DNA from 2 places in the Pseudarthrobacter sp. MDT1-40-2 genome. Region 2 is predicted to be linked to the other one. Evidence: riboswitches for the same ligand, from Rfam matches in the RefSeq annotation. Region 2 holds a riboswitch; the other holds the start of a gene.

Region 1 (4,182 bases), on a different contig from region 2:
ACCCCACCGTGGAGGTGCGGGCGCCCGACGTCTGCCTGCGCTCCGCGGATGCCGCACTGATCGCCGTTCTGGTCCGTGCACTCGTGGAGACCGCAGTGCGGGAATGGCGGAACGGCGTAGACCCGCTCCCTGTGCCTACCGTGCTGCTGAGGATGGCTGCCTGGCAGGCAAGCAATGTGGGAATCAAGGGCGATCTCCTGGATTTCGGAACCTTCCGTCCCGCCCCGGCAAGCGACGTCGTCAATGCCCTGGTGGAGTATGTAGAGCCGGTCCTGGCGGAGCAAGGTGAGCTTGGCCTGGTAAGGCGCAGTATCCAAGACATCCTGAAGCGCGGGACTGGTTCCACCGAGCAGCGCGCTGCACGGGACCGGGCACTGGAACGCGACGATCCGGATGACGCCGGGCTCGGGGCCGTGGTGCGGCAAGCCGTGAGGCTTACCATGCTGGAGGCGGAGACCCTTGACGTTGACGAGGAAACTGCGCCGGAGCTGCTGCGCGTCCGGCGCGCCCCCGAGCCGCCGAATCCGGGCAGTTACTCCAAAATGCCCATCTAGATCTGCTTGAGTGCCTGCTCCAGGTCAGCCAGCAGGTCCTCGGGATCTTCCAGCCCCACGGAGAGCCGCACCACGCCGTCGCTCAGCCCGATTGCCGCCCGGCCTTCCGGGCCCATGGCCCGGTGGGTAGTGGTGGCCGGATGGGTGATCAGCGACTTCGCGTCGCCCAGGTTGTTGGAGATGTCGATGATCTTCAAGGCATCCAACAGCGCAAAGGCGGCGTCCTTGCCGGAGCGGCCGCCCGCCGTCGAAAGCTCCAGGGTGAGGACCGTTCCGCCGGCCTTCATCTGTCGCGCCGCGAGCTGGTGCTGCGGGTGGGACTTGAGGAGCGGGTACTTGACCCAGCTGACAGCCGGCTGCTGCTCCAGCCATTCGGCCAGGCGCAGCGCCGTCGCGGAGGAATGGTTGACCCGCAGCGCCATGGTTTCCAGGCCCTTGGTGAGGACCCACGCGTTGAACGAGGACAACGACGGGCCTGTGTGCCGCATCAGCTGCTTCACCGGGCCGTCAATGAATTCCTTGGTCCCGAGGATGGCGCCGCCCATGACGCGCCCCTGGCCGTCAATGTGCTTGGTGCCGGAGTAGACCACTACGTCCGCGCCCAATTCGCCGCAACGCTGCAGCAGGGGCGTGGCAAAAACATTGTCGACGACGACTGTGGCCCCCGCCGCATGCGCCAGTTCGCTGACCGCCGCGATGTCCACAATCTCCTGCATGGGATTGGAGGGAGACTCGAAGAAAACGGCGGTGGTGGGTACGGACAGGGCCTGGCGCCACTGCTCCAGGTCCGGTCCGTCAACGAATACCGTCTCTACACCCCAGCGCGGCAGGATTTCGTTCAGGATCACGAAGCAGGAGCCAAAAAGGGAGCGGGCCGCAACAACCCGGTCCCCGGCAGCCAGCAGGGCACCCAGGGCGGTGAACACCGCGGACATTCCCGACGCCGTCGCAAAGCATGCCTCGGTGCCTTCGAGCAGCCGGAGGCGCTCCTGGAAGGTGGCCACGGAGGGGTTGCCGTAGCGCGAGTAGACGAACCGTTCGTCCTCGCCGGTGAACGCCCGTTCGGCCGCCGCCGCCGATTCGTAGACAAAACCTGAGTTGAGGAATACCGGCTCGGTGGTTTCCTGGAAACCCGTGCGGTCAAGTCCGCCCCGCACGGCCTGGGTATCGGGGCTCCAGCCGGCCGCGTCCTGATTGAAAGCCATTTACGCCGTTCCGAGGTTGGTGGGCAGCCCGCGGTTCTTCCAGCCGTTGACCGTGCGCTCGCCGTAGCGGTCAGGCTCGCCTTCGAACCCTTCCAGGACGTTATAGGACGTGAACCCGACCTGCGCGGCGGCGCTGGCTGCTGCTGCCGACCGGACGCCGGAGCGGCACAGGAAAACAAGTTCGACGCCGGCGTCCTCCGGGGCGAGCTGCTGCAGTTCGCTGATGAAGTCCGGATTGGGGATACCGCCGGCGAAGGTCCACTGGATGAAAATGGGGTCGTTCTCCGTGGACTTGGTGTCCGGAATGCCGATGTGTGCCCACTCGCCTTCCGTTCGGACATCCACCAGGACGGCGCCGGCTTCGAGTTTGGCCCACGCCTCCTGCGGTGTGAGATCGCCTGCGTGGTTCATGCGTGGCCACCGCCGGCAATGTCCGCTTCGCTGAAGTCCTCAGCGCTCAACTGATCCACGGCAGTGGCGACGGCGGCATCCGCGCTGGCGATCGCTACCGGCAGCAGCAGAGCCTGGGCCACGATCACGCTGGCGCCGTTCCACGTGGCCGCTGGGCTGCCATGCAATACGTAACCTTCGGCCAGCGCGGCGGAAATGCGTTCACAGAAGGCGCGGTCGTCCGGGCCGGTGATCAACCGGTAGGCGAGCTTTTCCTCAGCCTTTTGATCGGAATTCTGGTCGGGGGCGGGTACGTCAGACATGACGGATCTCCTTCTCTCGCGCTTGCAGCTCGAATGGTCGATATGCCGAGTATTCACCTGAGGCACCCCGCCGCGAAAGGGAGGGTTGCCGACCGGACAGTCAGGGCTTGGCACCGGTACTCATTACTCACCAAAAAACGTAGCACTCCGCCGTGCGCCGGACCGCCCGGACGTCGTCATGTTGCGTAACCGTGGGGGGAGTTGACCGGCTGGGCTCCCCATGGAAGGCAAAAACCACGAGGGCCTGACCCCGGTGCAATACCAGGCTCAGGCCCTCGCGGCTAGGGCGGCTTATGTGGGCATTCCAACCTTCGGAGCCCGGCAGCCGGGAGTATTACCGGGCAGTGTTTCCGGCGCGGGTGGTGTTGCGCGAAAGCAGGATGGCCAGGGCGATCATTGCGACACCAAGGAAGAAGTGCAGCCAGTTGTCAGCGCCGTTGAAGGGCACAAAGTTGGCGGGTGTGTCGAGGTTGATGAGAAGTCCGTAGATCCAGAGGACAAGGTAGATGACTCCGCCGTACAGCAGGTAGCTGCGGGACTGAGCGTTGTTGCGGGACAGCAGGATCCCGGCGACGCCAAACAGGAGGTGGACGATGTTGTGCAGTACGGACACCTGGAAGATGCCCAGAAGAAGCGCCTGGGAATCGTGCCCGGCAAAGGACATCTGGTCGTAGTTGCTGGTGATGCCCGGGATGAAGCCGAGAACTCCTACCAGCAGGAAAACCGCTCCTACTGCCTGGGCTGCTTTTTGGAGGTTGGTCTTGGGCCCGGTTGTCCGGTTCGTTGTAGCCATTGGTGTGCTCCGTTTTCATTGAGGTGTGCGTTGATGTTGCGCGGTTGCGCGTTGCTCTGGGACGGGTTGCGCCCATGAATGCCGGCCCTGGGGAGAGGCTGGTGCTCAGTGTTCCTGAGTTTTGTGATGTGTCGCTCGAGTTGCCTGCGGAACTCCATCTCCGATCGGCCTTCGGTTTCAGAGAGTTCCCGGACCAGGTTCTCAGCGGTGGAGAGGACAGCCCGTCCTGCTGAGGTAAGACGAATGTTGGCGCTTCGCCCGTCTGCTGCAGGTTCCCTGGTAAGAAACCCGAGCCCTTCAAGGCGCTGGAGGACTTTGCCCAGGCTTTGCCGGCTCACGCAGAGCAGTTCTGCCATATCGGTTGCAGTGGCCGGTTCAAGTTCTGCCACTGCCTCCAGGACATCCAGCGCCCCTTTGGTGAGCTTAAGGCGGGCAAGCTGGCGGTTAAGCCTGCGTTCGGTGAGCCGTGCTGCGATGCCCACCAGCCGGTGGGTGGCCCACTGCTCCGGCCAAGGGCGGGGCGCATTCATGTGCCTCGGACCAACGGCGGGAACAGGCGATTCCGGATCCGGGGACAGCCCCGCGGGGTTGCGGGGCTGTTCCGGAATCCTGTCCTGCCCGCTCACGGGTTCTGGACGTTGTCCTTGGCGTCGACGGCGCGGTGTTTGACGTCAGCGGCAGCGTCCTGGCTTTCGGCCTTGACGTTCTCCACGCCCTCGGCAGCACTGGTCTTCAGCCTGTCCATAGCTTCCTGGGCCGGCTCTTTCAGATCCTGAACCATGTCCCTGGCCACGTCAGTGACCTTTTCAGTCAGGGGCTGTGCAGCGGTTTTGAGCTGGTCCGCTGCTTCGCGCTCTTTCTGGCTGGCAGGGATCAGGGCAGAGATCAGCATCCCGGCGCCGAAGGCGACCAGGCCG
Region 2 (4,182 bases):
CCTGCCATTCGGTAAAGGAGTAGATAACCTTGACGTAGTCCTCGATGGACGATGACGGCGCGGTGGGCTTCACGGGATCAAGCCTACTCTTCCGGGGCTGCCATCAGGCCTTGATGGCACGCCAGGCCTGCGTTACATAGGGAAGTGCCAGCACGTCGTCGCGGGAATGTCCCAGGTGTTCGTGCAGGTACCAGTCCAGGTTGGCAAGGACTTTGGCGCGGGTGGCGTCGGCAGCGGCGAGGTAGTAGCTCCGGGACTTGGTCAGCTCTACGATGTCCTGCGTGGTCAGGGCATCCTCCCAGCGGATCTGCCGGCCCTCAAGGCCGCGGAACTCGCGGCCCACGGCCGGCCGGAAATCCGGCTTGAGGACGTCGCCGGCGTGCATGATGCGGGAAAGCCTATGGACCCAGGGGACAGTGGTATCCAGCTGGTTCCAGATCAGGACAAGTGTCCCCCCGGGCCGCAGGATGCGTGCTGCCTCGGTGCTTGCGGCCAGGGCATCCACCCAGTGCCAGGCCTGGGCCGCACTCACGACGTCGAAAGCCAGGTCCGGCAGTCCGGTAGCCTCTGCCGGTCCAAGGCACGCCAGGGCTTCCGGGCAGGACCGGTGCAGTTGGGCCAGCATGTCGGCGGAAGGATCAACGGCGGTGACCTGCAGTCCCCGTTCCAGCAGTAGGGCCGTGAATTTTCCGGTTCCTGCGCCAATGTCAACGACGTCCCGCGCCGCCGCCGGAATCAACCAGTCAACGGCCGCCGGCGGGTAACCGGGCCGGACGCGGTGGTAGTGCTCGCCGCCGTCCTGGAAGCTTTGGCCAAGTTCCCGGCGTCGGCCTTGCTCCAGCTTGGGTCCGCCCCGTGCCAACGGATGTCTCCTTCGTGCTTGACTAAACTGCCAGTCCTACGAATTTACCGCAGGCCGGTGCTGCAGTTCAGCCGACGGAGCAGGGCGCTGCTCCCGCCGTGCCGGGGGTGTTGGGTGCCCAGTGCGGATAGGTGCGCGAGTCGTTAGCGGGAACCCATCGGCCCGAATCCACCACGTAGTCCCAGCCCAGTCCCGTGCTGCGGAGCGCAGCAACACCGGCAACCAGGCGTTCGGCGTCCTCCAGCCGGGAGCCGAGGCCGAAGCTGGCCCTCAGCGAGCCCGAGGGAAGGCCAAGGCGCTTGAGCAGGGGATGGGCGCAGAACCGGCCGTCGCGCAGCCCAACGCCGTGCTCTGCGGACAGGTATGCAGCCACCAGTCCGGCGTCGTAGCCTTCCACTGAGAAATTCACGACGCCAATTGTGTCAGTGGAATCTTCGAAGATGTGGTGAACGGTGACGCCGTCGATCGCCTGCAGGCCCTGCACCAGGTGCTCCCGGATGGCAGCCTCATGCGAGCTCACCAGGGCGGGATCTATGGCGGCCAACACCTGGGTGGCGCGGGCAAGGGTGGCAGCGCCCAGGACGTTGGGGGAGCCGCCCTCATGCCGGGCAGGTCCCGTGGTCCAGCTGACACCATCGAGCCGGGCCTCGCTGACTGCTCCGCCGCCGGCAAGGTGGGGGGTACCGGCGTCGAGCCAGTCCGGCCGGCCGATCAGGACGCCCGAACCGAACGGTGCGTAAAGTTTGTGGCCGGAGAAGGCAAGGTAGTCGACGTCGGACGTTTCAATGTTGATCCGGCGGTGCGGCGCCAGCTGAGCAGCGTCCACCACGATCCTGGCACCATATTCGTGGGCCAGCGCAGCGAGTTCGGCGATAGGCAGGATCTCGCCGGTGACGTTGGAGGCACCGGTGACGGCAAGAAGGCTGACGTCGCCTTGGGCCAGTTCATGCCGAAGCGCTGCTATGGTTCCGGCGATGGTGTGCCCGGCCACCACGCTGCGGTGCGGAACGCCCTGCCAGGGAAGGAGATTGGCATGGTGCTCGATGTCCAGGTACAGGACTTCGCCTACGGTGCGACCATCCACGACGGGCAGGCAGCCTGCCAGCAGGTTCAGGGAGTCAGTAGTGTTCCGGGTAAAAATGACGGTGTCGTCCGCCCGCCCGCCCAGGAAGTCCCGGACGATGTTGCGGGCATTCTCGTAGACCGAGGTGCTGATCTGCGAGGCATAGCCGGCACCCCGGTGGACACTCGCGTAGTACGGCAGGATCTCGTTCAGATAGGCCGAAACCACCGACAAGGCGGGGGCAGAGGCGCCATAGTCGAGGTTGGCGTAGCGTACGTGACCGCCCTGAATCAGCGGAGCCTGGATCTCGGCGCCGGTGACGGCGGCCAGCGGGCGCGCAGCCAGGGAGTTGCTAACGGGGGAAAAGGTGACAGCAGTCATGGGTCCTCACAAACTCAGGATGCCCGCTACAGGGAATCCGCGCTTGCCGTGTCCGCTCCGGACCGGCCCGGTCGTCACCCGGGGCACCCCACCGCGAATGGAGGGTTGCCGGCCAGCAAACCGGGGTTTAGCGCTGGCACTCGTGACCTGTAAGAAGACTAGAACAACGGCCAGCCGGGTAAAAACCCCGGCTGGCCGTTGACCGCTTTATTACTGTGTTTATTACGGGATTTTACGAGGGCCAAGTGCCCTCAGAGGAGGTCGTCGACGTCGGGATTCAGGCGCTTGAGGACTTCAGAGTGGAGGATGGAGTTGGTGGCCAGCGCGTTTCCGCCGAACGGACCGTCCTCCCCCTCCAGAGAGGTGAACCGGCCACCCGCCTCGACGACCAGCGGGACGAGGGCGGCCATGTCGTAGAGATTGAGCTCGGGCTCGCACGCGATGTCCACAGCGCCCTCGGCAACCATGCAGTAGGACCAGAAGTCACCGAAGGCCCGCGTCCTCCAGACATCTTCGGTCAGTGCCAGGAACTCGTTCAGGTTGCCCCGCTCCTTCCAGCCGCCCAGGCTCGAGTACGACAGCGAGGCGTCCGCGAGCGTGGAAACGTTGGAGACGCGCAACCGCGTTGCGGAAGCGAGGGAGCGGCCCATGTATGCCCCGGCGCCCTTGGCGGCCCACCAGCGCTTGCCCAGGGCCGGAGCACTAACAAGGCCCACAACCGGCTCGCCATCATCAATCAAGGCAATAAGCGTGGCCCAGACCGGGACTCCACGGACAAAGTTCTTCGTCCCGTCAATGGGATCAATGATCCAGCGCCGGGAGCCGTGCCCGCTGCTGCCGAATTCCTCACCCAGTACGGCGTCACGGGGCCGGGAGCGCGAAAGCTGTCCCCGGATGGCTTCTTCAGCCGCTTTGTCCGCATCCGTAACGGGTGTCAGGTCCGGCTTGGTCTCGACCTTAAGGTCCAGGGCCTTGAACCGGCTCATCGTCTGGTCATCGACCGAATCGGCCAGTACGTGGGCAAGGCGCAGGTCATCGTTGTAGCTCGAAGAGGGTTGGATCATGGTTACAAGCTACCGGCAAAATGCGGGCGAACCGGGGAGATTGCGATCGGCGGCATCAGCCGACGCTGCCCAGCTCCTTGGATTCCTGGCCCTCCAGACGTGGATCGACGCCCAGCAGGCGGCGTAGGGATGCCAGCCGCGCGGGACCTGACGGGCCAGCACTTCCGGCCGCTACATATGGGTCCAGGCCACAATCCGCCGCATCGGTGTGCTTGCAGCCGCGGCCACAGCGTTCCGTGCCGGGTTCAAGATCGGGGAATGCCCTCAGGATGCGATCCGGATCAACGTGGGCGAGCCCAAAGGATCGGATACCAGGCGTGTCGATGATCCAGCTCCCGGGCGGGGCGTCGGCGAGCTTTAGCGCCAACGCCGAGGACGATGTATGGCGTCCGCGGCCCGTGACCGCATTCACGCCGCCGGTGGCGCGCTCAGCGCCCGTGAGGGCGTTGACCATGGTGGATTTGCCGACTCCGGAGTGCCCCAGCATCACCGTGACCTTGCCGTCCAGATGGGCGCGGAGTTCGGCAACTGCCCTTTTGTCCAGTTTGGCTGAGAGCCCGTCATCGGACCGGGCATCGATTCCGGAGGCATCGGTGTCGGCTGTGCGGCTGATGATCACCGGAAAGTCCAGGTGCTCGTAGTTGGAGAGCAGCCCGGCAGGATCCTTGACGTCGGCTTTGGTGACCAGCAGAAGGGGGTCGATTCCGGCGTCGTAGGCAGCCACGAGGGCGCGGTCGATAAACCCGGTCCGTGGTTCTGGATTGGCGGAAGCAACCACCACCACCAACTGGTCCGCGTTGGCCACCACGGCG

What was found. A riboswitch is a leader RNA that binds a small molecule or an ion and turns the genes downstream of it on or off. The one in region 2 is predicted to bind S-adenosylmethionine.
Region 1: another riboswitch for S-adenosylmethionine. It lies ahead of AC50X5_RS15765 (DUF1737 domain-containing protein); the one in region 2 lies ahead of AC50X5_RS02315 (aminotransferase class V-fold PLP-dependent enzyme).

Annotation. Positions count from the first base shown of each region.
Region 1 is NZ_JBWZCL010000007.1:49,007-53,188, reverse strand. It holds gene AC50X5_RS15780 (glutamate--cysteine ligase 2) at 1-554, shown strand, start outside; gene AC50X5_RS15775 (O-succinylhomoserine sulfhydrylase) at 551-1,759, opposite strand; gene AC50X5_RS15770 (rhodanese-like domain-containing protein) at 1,760-2,170, opposite strand; gene AC50X5_RS15765 (DUF1737 domain-containing protein) at 2,167-2,472, opposite strand; SAM riboswitch class IV at 2,486-2,600, opposite strand; gene AC50X5_RS15760 (DUF4383 domain-containing protein) at 2,807-3,265, opposite strand; gene AC50X5_RS15755 (MarR family winged helix-turn-helix transcriptional regulator) at 3,202-3,891, opposite strand; gene AC50X5_RS15750 (DUF3618 domain-containing protein) at 3,888-4,182, opposite strand, start outside.
Region 2 is NZ_JBWZCL010000001.1:489,256-493,437, reverse strand. It holds gene AC50X5_RS02325 (metal-dependent transcriptional regulator) at 1-73, opposite strand, end outside; gene AC50X5_RS02320 (class I SAM-dependent methyltransferase) at 104-862, opposite strand; gene AC50X5_RS02315 (aminotransferase class V-fold PLP-dependent enzyme) at 930-2,306, opposite strand; SAM riboswitch class IV at 2,341-2,454, opposite strand; gene hisN (histidinol-phosphatase) at 2,558-3,370, opposite strand; gene rsgA (ribosome small subunit-dependent GTPase A) at 3,426-4,182, opposite strand, start outside.